3 regions of the Roseateles sp. GW821-FHT03B02 genome follow, and region 3 is predicted to be linked to each of the others. Evidence: predicted binding sites of a transcription regulator. Region 3 holds the regulator's gene; each other region holds the start of a gene.
What was found. The regulator sigma-54, encoded in region 3, starts transcription at its own class of promoters, with help from an activator protein. The targets are predictions, from matches to a motif close to TGGCANGNAANCTGCTTT.
Positions count from the first base shown of each region.

Region 1: AC07VX_RS23695 (pilin) is a predicted target of sigma-54. The motif match lies at 2,364-2,381, and genes of this name have one in related genera.
Region 2: AC07VX_RS07140 (PEP-CTERM sorting domain-containing protein) is a predicted target of sigma-54. The motif match lies at 3,461-3,478, and genes of this name have one in related genera.

Region 1 is NZ_JBWKUV010000010.1:191,228-197,000, forward strand. Features, by position in the region: gene AC07VX_RS23680 (FHA domain-containing protein) at 1-525, shown strand, start outside; gene AC07VX_RS23685 (MBL fold metallo-hydrolase) at 801-1,586, shown strand; gene AC07VX_RS23690 (pilin) at 1,825-2,280, shown strand; gene AC07VX_RS23695 (pilin) at 2,428-2,883, shown strand; gene AC07VX_RS23700 (hypothetical protein) at 2,995-4,878, shown strand; gene AC07VX_RS23705 (GtrA family protein) at 4,875-5,333, shown strand; gene AC07VX_RS23710 (NAD(P)/FAD-dependent oxidoreductase) at 5,330-5,773, shown strand, end outside.
Region 2 is NZ_JBWKUV010000002.1:186,245-192,017, forward strand. Features, by position in the region: gene AC07VX_RS07130 (acyl-CoA dehydrogenase family protein) at 1-1,122, opposite strand, end outside; gene AC07VX_RS07135 (acyl-CoA dehydrogenase family protein) at 1,137-2,336, opposite strand; gene AC07VX_RS07140 (PEP-CTERM sorting domain-containing protein) at 2,487-3,410, opposite strand; gene prsT (XrtA/PEP-CTERM system TPR-repeat protein PrsT) at 3,581-5,773, opposite strand, start outside.
Region 3 is NZ_JBWKUV010000001.1:1,018,700-1,024,472, reverse strand. Features, by position in the region: gene AC07VX_RS04545 (alpha/beta fold hydrolase) at 1-538, opposite strand, end outside; gene AC07VX_RS04540 (AraC family transcriptional regulator) at 649-1,482, shown strand; gene AC07VX_RS04535 (RNA polymerase factor sigma-54) at 1,489-2,988, opposite strand; gene lptB (LPS export ABC transporter ATP-binding protein) at 3,003-3,779, opposite strand; gene lptA (lipopolysaccharide transport periplasmic protein LptA) at 3,779-4,399, opposite strand; gene AC07VX_RS04520 (thiol:disulfide interchange protein DsbA/DsbL) at 4,485-5,141, opposite strand; gene AC07VX_RS04515 (thiol:disulfide interchange protein DsbA/DsbL) at 5,138-5,773, opposite strand, start outside.

The sequences.
Region 1 (5,773 bases), on a different contig from region 3:
CACGCCGTGCTGCAGATGGTCGGCGCCGACGTCTTCATCGAAGACCTCAACTCCACCAACGGCACCTACATCAACGGCAAGGCGATCAAGAAGCAGTTGCTGGCCGACAACGACACCGTCGAGATCGGCAAGTACAAGATCAAGTTCCTGCTGAACGACGGTGGCGACTACGAGAAGACGATGATCCTCAAGCCCGGGGCCGGCGCACCGCCCAACCTGGGCCTCACCTCGTCCTTCGGCTCGCTGGGCAACGGCACCGTCATCGGCCCGGCCTCCATCAAGGTACTGACCGGCGCAGCCGCCGGCCGCGAGGTGGCGCTGACCAAGGTCGTCACGACGCTGGGCAAGCCCGGCGTGCAGGTCGCCTCCATCACCAAGCGCCCCACCGGCTACGTCTTCGCCCATGTCGAGGGCGCCCAGCGCCCCAGCGTCAACGGCATCCCGCTGACGGGCGAATCGATTGCATTGCGCACCGGCGACCTGATCGAGCTGGCCGGCACGCAGATGCAGTTCATCCAGGGGTAACGAACCTCCCCCTGCGGCATTCGGCAGGAACAGGGAGTCCTCAGCGCTCCTGATGTCCGGCTCCAGCCCTCTCAAGGGGCTATGCCGGCCGCCCGGCAGAGCTGGATCGGCGGGAGTTGCCGGAGGGAGCAGCCGGCTTAGCGGCTGCTGTGACATCCTCACGGAGCGGATGCCCCCAAGTCGGTAATCCGACCGTCATACGGCGCCGGGGGCTGCGTACATTCTTGGCTCTGCCTCGCCCGACGCGCGGCACCTCAATCCGAGCCACGCACCGCATGAACATCCGCGTCCTGGGCTGCTCCGGCGCCATTGCCGCCGGCTACAAGACCACCGCCTTCCTGCTCGACGACGATGTCCTCATCGACGCCGGCACCGGCGTGGGCGACCTGCCGCTGGATGCCCTGGCGGCCATCGACCACATCCTGCTCAGCCACTCCCACCTGGACCACGTGCTGGGCATCCCGCTGCTGGCCGACGCCGTGCTGCGCCTGCGCGTCGCGGCCGGCCGCCCCCCCATCCAGGTCCATGCGCTGCCCGAGACGCTGCAGGCGCTGCGCCAGCATGTCTTCAACGGCGTGATCTGGCCCGACTTCACCGCGCTGCCGACGGCCAAGGCCCCGGTGCTGTCCCTGCATGCCTTCCAGATCGGCGAGCGCCTGAACCTCGGCGGCCGCGCCATCGAGGTGCTGCCGGCGGTGCACACCGTCCCTGCCGTCGGCTTCGCCGTGGACGCCGGCCCTGCCGGCGGCCATGCCCACTGGGTCTTCACCGGCGACACCGGCCCCAACCCGGCCCTGTGGCGCCGGCTGGCCGACCTGCGCCTGTCCCACCTCGTCATCGAGACCGCCTTCAGCGACGACGAGGCCGAGGTCGCACATGTCAGCCAGCACCTCTGCCCAAGTGAGCTGGGCCATGAACTGACCCAGCTGGCCGGCAGCGTCGATGTGCGCATCACCCACATCAAGCCGGGCGAGGTCGAGGCCGTCATGCAGGGCGTGCAGGCCCTGAACAGCCCGCATCGCATCAGCGCGCTGCAGGCGGGGCAGGAGATGCGGCTCTGAGTCCGCCCACCCCGTCGCCGGCGCCTTCGAGGCGCCTTTTTTACGCCTGACGTTTCTCGGCCCGACGAGCCGTCATGACAGAACCTGTCAGCCCAAAGTGACGTTTTTTGTCAGCCGACGCCATCTGGAATCCCGATTCGTGTGCTTTTGCACGGGCCGACCGTGCTCGGAGGGCTGGCACGCCCCCTGCATTCAGGGGGTGAGCCCTCCTCCCACTCACTTTCGCCGGAGCAATGACATGAACCTGAAAGCACGCGCCCAACAAGGCTTCACCCTGATCGAACTGATGATCGTCGTGGCCATCATCGGCATCCTGGCTGCGGTCGCGATCCCGCAGTACAAGGACTACACCGCCAAGGCCAAGGCCGGCAACGCCATCGTCGCCATCGACTCCTTCAAGAACGCCGTGGCCCTGTGCGGCCAGGAAGAAGGCGCGCTGACCAACTGCAACCAGGCCGGCATCCTGAGCGCCGCCACCTTCACCCCGACCAACGAAGTCGCCTCCGCCACCATCACCGGCTCCGGCGTCATCACGCTGACCTTCGCCGCCGCTTCCAAGGTCGGTAACGACCTGGGTGGCAAGACGATCACCTTCACGCCCACGCTCGGCAACTCCGCCGTCAACTGGACGATTGTGACCAACGTCACCGCCCCGGTGCTGAAGCAGGCCATCGAGAAGAACTCGTACTCCTGATCGGCTGACCGCCCGATGGACAGGGGCCCTGGCCCCTGTTTTTTTAGGCTGTGGTGCGTACGGGCCAACTGAGCGCAAAAAGCTGGCACGGCACCTGCATCCACCAAGTTCGTCTTCACTTCCATTCACTCTTGCTGGAGTCCTGATATGAATCTCAAAGCACGCGCCCAACAAGGCTTCACCCTGATCGAACTGATGATCGTCGTGGCCATCATCGGCATCCTGGCTGCGGTCGCGATCCCGCAGTACAAGGACTACACCGCCAAGGCCAAGGTCGGCAACGCCATCGTTGCCATCGACTCCTTCAAGAACGCCGTGGCCCTGTGCGGCCAGGAAGAAGGCGCGCTGACCAACTGCAACCAGGCCGGCATCCTGAGCGCCGCCACCTTCACCCCGACCAACGAAGTCGCCTCCGCCACCATCACCAGCACCGGCATCATCACGCTGACCTTCGCCGCTGCTTCCAAGGTCGGTAACGACCTGGGCGGCCAGACGGTCACCTTCACGCCCACGCTCGGCAACTCCGCCGTCAACTGGACGATCTCCACCAGCGTCACCGCGCCGGTGCTGAAGCAGGCCATCGAGAAGAACTCCTACTCTTGATCTGCAAGCGCTGACCGCAAAACAGGGGCTTCGGCCCCTGTTTTTCTTGGCCGTCGGCACGCGACAGAGGGCCGCCGTCACGCAGAATTCGTTCCCTTGTCCTCCCCCGCAATGCAACGAATCCCGAGACCACCTGCGCTGGTGGTCGGTCTGGTCGGCTCGGCCCTGTACCTGCTCGCCCGCGGCTATGAAGGCCTGCAGCACGACGGCATCCTCTACAGCGGCCAGGCCCTCGTGCGCGGCCGCGTGCCGGTCCTGCGGGCCGACCCCTTCTTCAGCGGCGGCTCCCAGGACGCCTTCTCGCTGTACTCCGTCCTCATCGCCCCGCTCTACGAACTGTGGGGGCTGAACGCGACCCACCAGGCCCTGCTCCTGCTCGGGCTGGCCGGCACGGCGCTTGCCGTGCTCGCCCTGCTGCGCAGCCTCGGTCTGCGGACCTGGGCGCCCTGGGGCCTGCTGGCCGTGGCCGTGCTGTCGCCGCTGTACGGCGGCATGCGCATCTTCAGTTACACCGAGCCCTTCCTCACCGCGCGCAGCCTGGCCGAGCCCCTCGTGCTCGTCAGCCTGATGGTCGGCGTGCAGGGCCGCCTGGGGCTGGCCCTGGCCCTGCAGATCCTGGCCCTGGCCCTGCACCCGCTGATGACCCTGCCCGCGATCGCCATGACCTGGATGCTCGCCGTCGGCGAGAACAGACGCTGGTTGTGGGCCCTGGCGCTGCTGCCCGCGCTGCTGCTGCCGGCGGCCTGGGGCGTGCCGCCGATGGACCGGCTGCTGCAGTTCTACGACCCGTCCTGGTGGTCGCTCGTCGCGGGCGTCAACCGCCAGGTCCTGCTGACCAACTGGGACTTGCGCGACTGGTGGAGCGTGCTGGCCGACGCCGGCGTGCTGGCCTGCGCGATGGCCTTGTTCGCACCGGGCGAGCGGCGCCGGCGCTTCGTCGCGGCCGTGCTGGCGAGCACCGCCCTGCTGCTCATGCTGAGCTGCGTCGGCACGGTGCTGCTGCACAGCGTGCTGGTCACGCAGATACAGCCCTGGCGAGTGCTGTGGCTGACCCATCTGCTGGCCGTCGCGCTGGCCCCCTTCGTGCTGTGGAAGTTCTGGCAGCGCCAGGGGATGTGGCGTCTGACGGCGGCCTTCATCGTGCTGGCGCTGCTGGACGCCCAGTCCAGCCCCGGCTACGGCGGCCCGCTGTTGCTGGGCGGGCTGCTCAGCGCGACCCTGGCGTGGCGCGGCGTGACGGTGTCGCGAGCCGTGCTCCACCTGCTGCTCGGCCTGTGCCTGCTAGCCATCCTCGGCTACAGCGGGGCACACCTGGCACTGCAGTTGCAGCGCATCGCGTGGCTGCAGCCCCACGCCGGCCTCGTGTCGCGCGCGGCGCGCGTGGCCACCGAGCCCCTGCTCGCCGTCGCCATGGCCGCGTTGCTATGGGTCTTGGCCTCACGCGGCGCCTGGGCCCGGCGCACGGCCCTGGCGGCCGGCGGGCTCGGCCTGTGCCTGGCGGTCGCGGCCTGGGATCGCCGGGACGAGTTCTCGACGCTCGTCGAAGCCTCGCCGCCCCGCCCGCCGTTCACCGCCCTCATCCCCACGGCCGCGACGGTGTACTGGCCGGACAACCTCGGCGCGGTCTGGGCCCTGCTGGGCCGCGCCAGCCACTTCTCGCGGCTGCAGAGCGCAGGCATGCTGTTCAGCCGCACGACGGCCCAGACCCTCGCCCCGCTGCGCCAGGCCTACCGGCACATCGACGAGGCCCGCGAGCAGTGCGAGATGGGCGCAGCCCTGGGTGGAGCCCGGGAGGCCCTGGCCGCCTGCGCCACGCCGCGCATGGAGCTGATCGCCGAGCTCTGCGGACAGGCCGTGCACCCGGACTTCATGGTCTTCGGCACGCCCCTGCCCGTACCGCCCCTGTCCGTCCTGACGACGGGGGCGTCGCGCTTCTCCCTCTACGCTTGCCGGCAGTTCCAGCCGCCCGCCGCCACCGGGAACGCCGCGCCATGACGCCGCTCACCGCCTCCGCCACGCCCTCCCCCGCCGGCCGCCCACCGCTGCCGGCGCGGCTGCTTGCGGTCTGGCGCGAGGGCTGGCGATACGGTGTCACCAGTGCCGTGGCGCTGGCGGCCGACACCGCCGCCTATGCCCTGGCCTACCGGTCCGGGGCACCGCTGGCCATCGCCATTGCCCTCGGTTTCGCCGTCGGCCTGACGGTCGCCTATGCGGGCAGCGTGATCTGGGTCTTCCACCAGCACCGCCTGCGCGACCGCCGCGCAGAATTCGCTGCCTTCGCCCTGATCGGCCTGCTGGGCCTGCTGCTGACACAGGCCAGCCTCTGGTGGCTGGTGAGCCGGCACCAGTGGTCGCCCGTGCCGGCCAAGCTGCTGACCGCCGTGGGCGTTTTCGCCTTCAACTTCACGCTGCGCAAGCTGCTGCTGTTCTCGCGCCCGATGCCCCGATGACCACCACCTCCCCTTCCGCCCTGATCATCGGCGCCGGCCCCGCCGGCCTCACCGCCGGCCTGGAGCTGCTGCGCGCGGGCTACCCGCAGGTGACGATCCTGGAGGCCACCGACGCCATCGGCGGCATCTCCAAGACGGTCAACTACAAGGGCAACCGCATCGACATCGGCGGCCACCGCTTCTTCTCCAAGTCCGACTGGGTCATGGACTGGTGGCGCGGCGTGCTGCCGGTCGCCAGGCCCGCGGGCGGCAGCAGCGACACTCGCCTGGCCTACCAGGGCCAGCAGCGCCTGCTCGGCAGCCACGCGGCCACGGCCAGCGAGGCGGACGACGAGGTGATGCTGATCCGCAGCCGCCAGTCGCGCATCTATTTCGGCGGCAACTTCTTCGACTACCCGCTCAAGCCCGGCCTGGACCTGGTGCGCAACATGGGCCTCGCG
Region 2 (5,773 bases), on a different contig from region 3:
AAACACCCCCGCAGTGTCCTGCATCCGGGCACTGACTTCACCCAGGTGATGCATCGTGTCGCCCCATTGCATCTCCATGACGGTCAGGCGCTTGAAGTAGTGGCTGCCGGCGTACTCGTCGGTGACGCCGATGCCGCCGTGCATCTGGGTGCACTGCTGACCGACGAAGCGCATCGAATTGCCGAGCTGCACCTTGGCCTGCGACAGGGCGCGGCGGCGCACCAAAGGCGCGTCGCCCAGGCGCAGCGTGGCGTAGTAGCTCATCGAGCGGGCGAGTTCGAGCTGCATCTTCACATCGGCCGTGCGGTGGCGCAGGGCCTGGAAGCTGGCGATGGCGACACCGAACTGCTTGCGGGTGTTCAGATAGTCAACGGTCAGCGCGAGGTATTTCTCCATGACGCCGATGGCCTCGGCCGCCTGGGCCGCGATGCCGATGTCGGCGGCGAGCTCCAGCAGGGCCAGGCCCTGGTCGGGGCCGGCAATGAGCTGGGCCGGCGTGTTGTCGAGGTGGACCTCGGCGGCTCGCGAGCCGTCGAAGAGCGAGTAGGGGCGGGTATGCACGCCGGTCGCGGAACGCTCGACGAGGTAGAGGGCGATGCCTTCGGTGGCGTCATCGGCACCAGCGACGCGGGCCGGCACGATGAAGGCGTCGGCCAGGTCGCCGGCTGGCACCAGGCTCTTCACCCCGGTCAGCTTGCCGTCGACGGCACGGGTGGTGACGCGGTTCAGGCGGTAACGCGATTTGGCTTCCTGGTGGGCCAGCACCACGAGGGCGTCGCCACCGGCGATGCGAGGTAGCCATTCGGTCTGCAGCGCTTCAGGGGCCTTGCTCAACAGGGCCGGCGCGATCAGCGCGCCCTGGGCCACCGGCTCCATGACGAGACCGCGGCCAAGTTCTTCCATGACCACCATCGCCTCGACGGCGCCGAAGCCCAGGCCGCCATGAGCCTCGGGCACGGCCAGCGCGGTCAGGCCCAGCCCGGCGAGGCCTTCCCAGACAGCGCGGTCGAAACCGCCAGCGCGTTCGATCTGCGTGCGGCGCTCGAAGGCGTAGTCCTTGTCGACAAAGCGGCGCACGGCATCACGCAGGGCTTCTTGGTCATCAGAGAAATCGAAATCCATTTGTCTTGCCTCCCTTAGCCGAGCACCGTCTGCGCGACGATGTTGCGCTGCACTTCGTTGGAACCGCCGTAAATCGTCGTCTTGCGGACGTTCAGGTAGTTGCCGGTCAGCGGGATGGCGTGCGAGGCACCGCCAATCCACGCGCCACCCAGCCACTGATCACCCTGCCAGCCGCCCTCCATGGCCTCGTGCACATGCGGCAGGGCCAGCGGGCCGCCGGCCAGCATCATCAGCTCGGTGTAGCGCTGCTGCAGCTCGCTGCCGCGGATCTTCAGCAGGCCGGCGACGTCCAGCGGCTGCTTGCCGGTGCGCTCGCCGGACAGCACGCGCAGCACCATCATCTCCAACGCCACGACATCAACCTCGCACAGCGCGATCTGGTCGCGAAAGCGCGCGTCGTCCATCAGGCCTTCGGCCTTGGCGATGCGCTTCAGGCGCTCCAGCTCGCGCTTGGCACGGTTCACATCGGCGATGTTGGTGCGCTCGTGGGAGAGCAGGTGCTTGGCATAAGTCCAGCCCTTGTTCTCCTCGCCGATCAGGTTCTCGGCCGGCACCTCCACGTTGTCGAACCAGACTTCGTTCACCTCATGCTCGCCGTCCAGCATGATGATGGGCTTGACGCTCACGCCGGGCGACTTCATGTCGATCAGCAGGAACGAGATGCCGGTCTGCGGCTTGCCTTCGCTGGACGTGCGCACCAGGCAGAAGATCCAGTCGCCGTACTGGCCCAGGGTCGTCCAGGTCTTCTGGCCGTTGACGATGTATTTGTCGTCTTTGCGCTCGGCGCGGCATTTCAGCGAGGCCAGGTCGGAGCCCGAGCCGGGTTCGCTGTAGCCCTGGCTCCACCAGACCTCGCCGCTCATGATGCCCGGCAGGAAGCGCTGCTGCTGCTCCGGCGAGCCGAAGGCCATGATGACCGGCGCAACCATCACCGGACCGAAGGGCACGATGCGCGGCGCGCAGGCAAGGGCGCATTCCTCCTCGAACAGATGGCGCTGCACGGCGTTCCAGCCCGGGCCGCCGAACTGCTTGGGCCAGGCCCAGCCATGCCAGCCCTTGGCCCCGAGGATCTTGGCCCAGCGCTGGAGATCGTCCTTGTTCAGGCGCAGCGCGTTGCGCACCTTGTGGGCGATCTCGGCCGGCAGATTGGCGCGCACCCAGTCGCGCACCTCGGCGCGAAAGGCCAGCTCCGCATCGGTGAAGTTGAGGTCCATGTCTCGCTGCGTTGTCGTGATGGGAATGCCGGTCTTTTTAGCACGGTCGTTCGCATCCTGGCTGTCCGGCCAGGGACAGGGCCGCGAGCTGGGCCTGAAAAACAAAAAGGCGCTCCTAAGAGCGCCTTTTCAACTCGGCCGGAAACCGGTTCAGGCCGCCTTGGCTTGGCGACGGCGCAGGCCGGCGACGCCGAGCAGGGCGACGCTGGTCAGCGCGAGCGTGGCAGGCTCCGGAACCGTGACCGTCGTGCCACTGCAGACGCCACTGCTGGAGATGGAGCCGGTGCACTTGGCGCCTGCTGCGGCATAAAGCTTGAAGTAGTCGTCGCCGACAGTCAGTGAGCCGCGGTTGTCGACGCCGGTACTCTGAGTAAATCCTGAGTTGTAGGCCGTGATCAACCACCAGGTAGAGGTCTTGCCGTCCTTGTTCACCGAGTTGTAGGGGTTGCTGGTGTCCTGGATAAAGTCACCATAGTTGCCCACCAACTCCCACCCGGTCATCGTGCCGGCTACCGTGCCGGACAAGGTCGGGGCGCTGGCACCAGTCCAGCGAAACACGGAAACGTCAACAGTTTTGCCGAGCGAGGTGGTGCCGCCGCCGCAACTCGTACCGTACGTCATGGCGCCGGTCGTGTTGTTCTTGCATGCCAGCTCGGGGGAGGTGGCCGTGCTGTCGACGAAACCCAGGCCGATGCTGCTAAGGACCGTAGACGCGCTGAAACTCAGCAGCACGCCTTCCGTGTTGAGGTTGTTGTCGAGGGCGTGATACGGCGACCCACTGTCGGTGCCCGTTGTCATGCCCTGCCCGCCGCCGCCGTAGTCATACAGCGTGCTGGCAGCCCAACTGCCAGACAGCTTGTTGGACGCGTTCAGAGTGTTGGCAACGTAAAAGCCAGACATTTGAACGGTGTAGGCGGCGTTGCCGCTGTCGCCGTACTTGGTGGCCGTGCTGGTGGTCGTGGTAGTGCCTGCCGCGGCGGTGTCCAGGGCCCAGTAGGCTTGCGCGGTGCCGCTCCAGGCGAGACCAGCGATGAGCGCGGTCAGGGCGGTCATGCGGATGGCGCGGACTTTCATTTAGTTTTCCTTGGTTGTCGCCAGACGGCGGTCAAATTTCAATTGATATGTCAGCAAATTCAATGCCAGCACAAAAATCTCGTTGCCGCTCAACGGCTTGCGGATCTAGCTCCTTGGCTCTGATAAAAATTGTAAGGACAACCGACAACGGCGCCAGGGGTTTGGGCCCCTCAGTTGAGGGTGGTCAGCAATTTCTTCGCTTCGTCGGCCGAGGCAAAACCCACATTCGTCCTTAGCGCGGCGTTCAATTCCTCGCGCGCCTCTGCCTTGCGCCCGGCTTTCGCGAGGACGGCGGCCAGGTGGTAGCGGATCTCTGGCACGTCGGGCGCACGCAGCCGCGCTTCGCGCAGCAACTGCAGGGCGCGCTCGCCGTTGCCGGCCAGGTGGTTGGCCCAGCCGGCGGTGTCCATGAGTTTCGGGTTGCGGGTGTCGACCTTGTAGGCGCGTTCGGCCATGGCCACCGCACCGGGGTCCCTGGTTTCCATCAGGATGTTGGCCAGGTTGTTCAACGTCTCGGCGTGATTGGGCCGGAGTTTCAGGATCGCTTCGTATTGCTTGCGGGCCGACGCGAAATCGCGGGTGCGCAGGTTCTGTTCGGCGACGGCGTTGCGCACGGCCAGGTCGCTGGGGTTGCGCTTGAGCCAGGCATCGCCGAGTTCGATGGCGGCCTTGGGGCCGCTCTGGTTGCCGACGGCGCGCATCAGCCGTGTCAGGCTGGCCTGCGACTTCTCGATGTCGTGCGCCTTGCGCAGCGCGTCGATGGCCGCCATGGCCTGGCCGCGGTGGGTCGCCACTTCGGCCAGCAGGTTGTAGCCGATGGCCGCCTTGGGCGCGGCCTGGATGACCTGCCTGGCGCGCTGCTCGGCCTTTGTCGCGTCACCCTGGGTCAGCTCGATGCTGGATAGCATGGCCATGGCGGGCATGAAGTCGGGATTGCCGCTGAGCGCCTTGTCCAGGCTGTAGGCGGCACCGCTGTAGTCCTTGATGCCGATCTGCTGGCGGGCGACCTCCAGCAGGCGAGAGGCATCGAAGGCGGCTCGGCGGGCGGCATTGGTCAGCGTGGTCTTGGCGCCGGGCGTGTCGCCGTTGGCGGCCTGGGCGCCGGCATAGGCCTGCAGTGCCTCCACGTCCTCGGGCAGCTTGGCCAGCAAGACCTTGGCCGCATCGACGGCGCGTGCTGGCTGGCCCTTGCGCAGATGCCAGGCAACAAGCGCGAAGTTGGCACGCGTCTCGCGCGCACCGCTCGCGTCGGCGGCACTTTCCAGCCATTTCTGGGCCTCGTCGTCCTTGCCCCAGCGCTCGTGCAGCAGCGCGAGTTCGAACAGCACGCTGTTGTTGCGCTCATCACCCTTCAGAACTTCGCGCAGCCGCTTGTTGGCGGCGTCGAAATTGCCCGTCACGGTGTCGATGCGCGCCAGGCCGAGGCGGGCCTCCGTCAGCTTGGGATCGAGCTTCAGCGCCTTCTCGTAGCCGGCGCGGGCGCCCGGGTAGTCGCCCGCCTGGGACTTGGCGTAGGCCTGCACCATGAGGACGGTGGCATTGTTCGGATTCGCGCGCGCCAGGTTGTCGGCAACGGCCAGGGCCTTGGGCGCCGCGCCTTCGCGCAGATGCAGCGTGATCAGCGCCAGCCCGGCATAGGTCTGCTTGGGATCCGCTTTGTAGGCCTTGGCCAGTTCGTCGGCCGCCGGTGCAGACTTGCCGCTATGGAGCAGCGACAGGCCCAGCGCGGTCCGGTATTCCGGGGAGTCCTTGGCCTTGATGGCTTCCTGCATCAGCGCAACGGCGCGGGCATGCCGGCCCTGGGCCATGTGGGCCGAGGCGAGCATCAGCAGGGCCTGGCCATCACCCGGCCGGGCTTTTACATAGGGCTCGAGCAATTCGACGGCGCGGTTGGCGTTGGGCTCGCTCAGTGCCGCCTGGGCAAGCAGCTTGATCAGGGGGCTGCCCGGCTGCTGGCGTGAGGCCAGCTCCAGGAAGGGCTTGGCCTTCTCCATCTCATCGAGGCTGTAGTGCGCCAGGCCGTTGAGCATCAGCAACTGGGTGCGGTAGCGGATGTATTCGATGGGAACGGGGTCGAGCAGGTCGGTGATCCGCTTCAGCGCTGCCCGCGAAGTCGGCCGGTCGTTGGCGCGATCGGCCAGCACGGCCCGCAGGTAGGTGCCGCGCGGATCATTGGGCTTGATGGACTGCAGTTCATTGATCTCGGCCAGCGCATCCGCGTCACGGTTCAGGTCGAGCAGCAGACCGGCCCGCGCCAGATGCGCTTCGGCGTGCTTGGGTTCGGCCTTGATGGCGTGCTCGTAGCCGGCCAGTGCCTGTGTAATCTGGCCTGAGGCGTGGTGAACGGCAGCCTTCTGGTAGAG
Region 3 (5,773 bases):
GCAGGCCGTCGAAGACGGCCGCGGGCACGCCCTCGGGGTGGGTGGGCGTCTGGCCCATGATGGGCGTCACGGCACTCACCAGCACGACCTTGGCAACCCGTGCCGTGCCGTGCCGGCCGATGTAGCGGGCCACCTCGCCGCCGCCGGTGGAGAAGCCCACGAGAGTGGCGTGCTTCACGTCCAGCGCCGCCAGCACGGCGCCGAGGTCGTCGGCGTACTGATCCATGTTGTTGCCGGTCCAGGGCTGGCCCGAGCGACCGTGGCCGCGGCGGTCATGGGCGATGACGCGGTAGCCGCGCTCGGCCAGGAACTGCATCTGCGACTCCCAACTGTCCGCGTTCAGCGGCCAGCCATGGCTGAAGACGACGACCGGGCCGTCCTTGGGGCCCCAGTCCTTCACGTACAGCGGCGTGCCGTCGCTGGCGGCGACGAAGGGGCTGGCGACGACGGCGGCCGGGGCGGCCGAGGCCGTGGTCTGGACGGCCATGCCCCCGAGGGCGATGGCTGCGGCGAGGGCGATGCGGGCGAGAGCGTTCATGTTGGAACTCCTGGGGTGACGGGGCTGTCTTGCGACAGGACGAACTGTGCCGGCCTGCCCCGTACCTGATATGCCGTAAAGTACGTTTAACTTTGCAATCCGTACTGATCGTGGCCGATCGACTTGCCGCTCTCTTTGCTCACTTCGCCGTGCGGGCCGAAACCTTCCAGGTTGGCCCGCTGTGCGGTGTCAACAGTCTGGAGCCCCAGGCGGGGCGTGGTCAGCTGCATCTGATCCGCGAGGGTGGCGTCGAGGTCCACCATGGCAGCGCCGAGCCGCTGCGCATCGCGGAGCCCAGCCTGCTGCTCTACCCGCGTCCGCTGTCGCACCGCTTCGTGACGGACCCGAGCTGCGGCGCGCAGTTCCTGTGCGCCCACATGGCGTTCGAGGGCGGCGCCAGCCATCCCATCGCGGCGGCGCTGCCGGCCTGGATCTGCCTGCCCCTGTCCACGGTGCCCAGCTGCGGGCCGGTGCTGGCCCAGCTGTTCGCCGAGGCCGAGGCCACCCACTGCGGGCGCCAGCTGATGCTGAACCGGCTGTTCGAGGTGCTGATGATCTGGGTCATCCGCGAGCTGATGGCCCAGGGGCGGGTCGAATCGGGCATGCTGGCCGGGCTGTCCCATCCCAAGCTGCGCGGCGCGCTTGTGGCGATGCACGATGCGCCTCGGCGTGACTGGCCGCTGGAGGAACTGGCGGCGGCGGCAGGCATGTCGCGCACGGTGTTCGCCAACAGCTTTCGCGACGTGGTGGGCTGCACGCCCGGCGTCTACCTGCAGCGCTGGCGCATCGGCCTGGCGCAGAAGGCGCTGCGCGAGGGGCGGGCGCTCAAGCACATCGCCGCGGAGGTGGGCTATGGCGGCGAGGCTGCGCTGTCGCGCGCCTTCCGTGCGCACACGGGGCTGTCGCCGCGGGAATGGCGCAAGGCGGAGGTGGTCCTGGCTTGAGGCGCCCTACAGCGCCTTGCGCAGATTCGCCGGCGCGATCTTCATCGCCTCGCGGTACTTGGCCACCGTGCGCCGCGCGCACTGGATGCCTTGCTCTTCCAGCATGGCCGCAAGCGCGCTGTCGGACAACGGCTTCTTGATGTCCTCGGCCGCGACGAACTGCTTGATGAGCGCACGCACCGCCGTGCTGGAGGCCTCGCCGCCGGCCTCGGTGCTCAGCCCCGAGCCGAAGAAATACTTCAGCTCGAAGGTGCCCCAGCTCGTGGCCATGTACTTGGCCGTCGTCACGCGCGAGATGGTGGATTCGTGCAGACCCAGCTCGTCGGCGATCTCGCGCAGCACCAGCGGCTTCATGGCCAGCTCGCCATGCGTGAAGAAGCCGCGCTGGCGCTCCACGATGGCCTGGCTGACGCGCAGGATGGTGTCAAAGCGCTGCTGGATGTTCTTGATGAACCAGCGTGCCTCCTGCAGCTGGCCGCCCAGCGGCGAGTTGCTGATGCCGCCGCGCGTGGCGCGCAGCGCGTTGGCGTAGAGCTCGTTGATGCGCAGCTTGGGTGCCACCTCGGGGTTGAGCATGACGCGGAACTCGCGGCCCACCTTGCGCACGATGACGTCGGGCACGATGGCCGCCGCCGCGCCCTGCGCGAAGCGCCGGCCGGGCTTGGGTTCGAGCTGGGTGATCAGCGCCTGCGCCTCGCGCAGCAGCGCCTCGTCGGCGCCGGTCTCGGCCATCAGCCGCCGCATGTCGCGCCGGGCCAGCAGCTCCAGGTGGCGCTTGCAGATCAGCATGGCGATGACCTGGGCCGGACTCTTGGGCTGGGCGCGCAGCTGCAGCGCCAGGCACTCGGACAGGTCGTGCGCACCGATGCCGGCGGGCTCCAGGCTCTGCAGCAGGTGCAGCGCGAAGCGCAGCCGGTCCAGCAATTCCTCGCGCTCCTCGTCGTCCTCGGCGAACGCGGCGGCGATCTCCTCCAGCGTGTCTTCGAGGTAGCCGTCCTCGTTCAGCGACTCGATGAGCACCTGCATGACGGCGCGGTCCTCGGCCGACAGGTGGTGGCCGGCCAGTTGCTGGGCGAGGTGCTCGGCCAGCGTGGCTTCTGCCGACTCCTGGCTCTCGCGCTCGCCGTCGTCCTCGCCGCTGCCGCTGCCGCTGCCGCTGCTGGCGGGCAGCTCACGGATGCCGTCGAAGTCGTCGCGTTCGGTGCCGTTCTCCCAGTCCTCGCGCTCCGTGCCGCCGAAGTCTTCGCCGCTGAGCTCCGGCGCCTCGGCCTCGCCGCCGTCGGTGGCGGTGTCGTTGCTGCCGGCCTCGGCCGGCGCGTTGGCGGCCAGCTCGGGGGTGCTGACGGTGAACTCCTCCTCCGTTTCGAGCAACGGGTTGGTCGCCAGCATCTGCTCGACTTCCTGGTGCAGCTCCAGCGTGGAGAGCTGCAACAGACGGATGGATTGCTGCAGCTGGGGCGTCAGCGCGAGATGCTGACTCAGGCGAACCTGGAGCGTCTGTTTCATCGCGCCGGCTTCCGCTACATCCGGAAGTGTTCGCCGAGATAGACCTTGCGCACGTCCGCGTTGGCCACGATCTCGTCCGGCGTGCCTTCGGCCAGCACGGCGCCCTCGCTGATGATGTAGGCGCGGTCGCAGATGCCCAGCGTCTCGCGGACGTTGTGGTCCGTGATCAGCACGCCGATGCCGCGGCTCTTCAGGAAGCCGATGATGCGCTGGATCTCCAGCACCGCGATGGGGTCGACGCCGGCGAAGGGCTCGTCCAGCAGGATGAAGCGCGGCTGCGTGGCCAGGGCCCGGGCGATCTCCACGCGGCGGCGCTCGCCGCCGGACAGCGCAGGCGCAGGACTGTCGCGCAGGCCCTCGATGGAGAGGTCGTGCAGCAGGCCGTTCAGCAGCTCGTCGATGCGTCCCTTCGAGAGGCTGCGGCCGTCGTCGTCCTGCTGCAGCTCCAGCACGGCGCGGATGTTCTGCTCGACGGTCAGCTTGCGGAAGATGGAGGCTTCCTGCGGCAGATAGCTCAGGCCCAGGCGGGCGCGCGAGTGGATGGGCAGGCGCTGCACCTCGGCGCCGTCGATGCGGATGACGCCGGCGTCCGAGCGCACCAGGCCCACGATCATGTAGAAGCTCGTCGTCTTGCCGGCGCCGTTGGGGCCGAGCAGGCCGACGACTTCGCCGCAGTCCACGCGCACATGCACGTCCTTGACGACGCGGCGCACGCCGTAGCTCTTGGCCAGGCCCTCGGCTTCGAGGCGGCTGCCGCAGGCCGCCGGGGCGCTCACGGAAGCGTCGGCCATCACGAAGGCTTGCCCGGCTGCAGCGTCGTCGACGGCTTCAGCGGCAGGGGCGCGGCGGCCGGCGCGGAGGCCGCCTCATCGCCCGGCTGCACGCGCGGCATCATGACGATGCGGGTGCGGCCGTTGGGGTTGGGCGAGGCGCTGCCGCCCTCCAGCGTGAAGACCTCGGTGCGGCTGTCGTAGACGATGACGGCACCCGTCACTTCCTCGGCCACGGCCGTGCCGCGCAGGCGGCGCACGGTGGCGTTGCCGATGAAGCGCACGGTCTCGCTCTTGGTGTCGTATTCGAGCTGGTCGGCGACCCCGTCGATGGCCTCGCCGGGCACGTCGCGCGCCTGGCGGAAGCTGACCGGCTGGCCGGCCATGCCGCTGGCAAAGGCCTGGTGGTAGCCGTCGCGCGTCTCGCGCACGTCCACCTTCTCGGCGCGCAGCAACAGGCTGCCCTTGGTGATGATGACGTTGCCCACCAGCTCGGTGCGCTGGTTCACGCCGTCCAGCCGGCCCTGCTTCTCGGCCGTGAAGACCATGGGCTTGAGCCGGTCGGCCTTCTCTGCCTGCGCGGCAGGCAGAGCGAGCGCCAGGGCGAGCACGGGGGCGAGCGGGATCAGGTGGCGATGCATGGCGGCACGGAAGTTGCAGGCCATTCTAGGGGCCTGCTGCCGTCATCAGCCTTTCCGGAGCGGCAAGCGTGTCAGGAAAAGCGCGTCAGCCCTTGCCGCCGCGGGCCTGCTTGACAAGAAAGTCCGCCACGGCCAGCGCTTGCTGGCCTTGTGCGGCCTCGCTCTGGCCCGGCGTGCCGGCCATGCCGGGACCGGTGCGCCAGCGTCCGCCCACCACGAGGGCGGGTACCGTGTCCACACCGGCGGCCTCGGCGAGCTTCAGGCCCTGCGCCATCTTGGTCTGCACGCCGAAGGAGCCGAAGGCCTGCCTGAACTTCGTCGTGTCCACGCCCAGCTGGCCGACGAGGGCGACGACGCCGGCCTCGTCATTGGCTTCGACGCCGGCGCGGTGGAAGGCATTGAAGATGCCGCTGTGCACCTGCGGACTCAGCGCGCCCATGGCCTCCAGCGCGTAGAACATGCGCTGGTGCAGCTTGAGCATCAGCTGCTGGCCCACCGGCACGCGGCGAAAGCTCACGTCGGCCGGCAGCCGGTGCACCCAGGCCTCCAGCAGCGGGTCGAAGGCGTTGCAGTGCGGGCACTTGTAGAAGAAGAACTCGACGACGTCGATCTTGCCCGGCGCGCCGGCCAGCGTCTGGCCCAGGCGGGCGTAGTGCCGGCCTTCGACCGGGCCGCCCTGGGCCAGGGCCGCGGTGCCGAAGCCGGCTGCGATCAGCGCCGCCGTGGCGTCGCGGCGGTTCATGCCTTGTTGCGCGCGCGCTGGATCAGGAAGTCGGTGATCTGAAGCGCCTTCGCGCCCAGCTCCAGCTCGGGCAGGCGCTGGCCGGCGCCTGCCTGGCTGGGCGAGGTCAGGAAGCGGCCGGCGATGCCAATGCTGGGCACGCCGTCGATGCGGTAGGCCTCGGACAGCTTCTCGGCCTGCTGGCATTTGGTGACCACGCCGAAGGAGTTGTAGGCCTCCTGGTACTTGACCGGGTCGATGCCCAGCGGGCCGAGGAACTTGGCCTGGCTCTTGGCGTCGTCCAGGGCCTGGCCTTGCTGGTGCATGGCATTGAAGATGGCCTGGCGGGTCGCGGCTTCCTTGCCCAGGGCTTCCAGCGCATAGAACATGCGCTGGTGGATCTTGACGTTGGCACGGAAGGCCACGTGCACCTTGCGGAAGGCCACGTCGGCCGGCAACTGCTTGACCCAGGCCTCGATGGCGGGCTCGAAGGCATAGCAGTGCGGACAGCCGTACCAGAAGAACTCGACGACCTCGATCTTGCCGGGTGTCGTCGGCAGCGCCGGGTTGAGCACCGCGTAGTGGCGGCCCTCGACAGGGCCGCCCTGGGCGAGGGCGTTGCCGGCAGCGCCGGCAAGGGGAGCGGAGGCGAG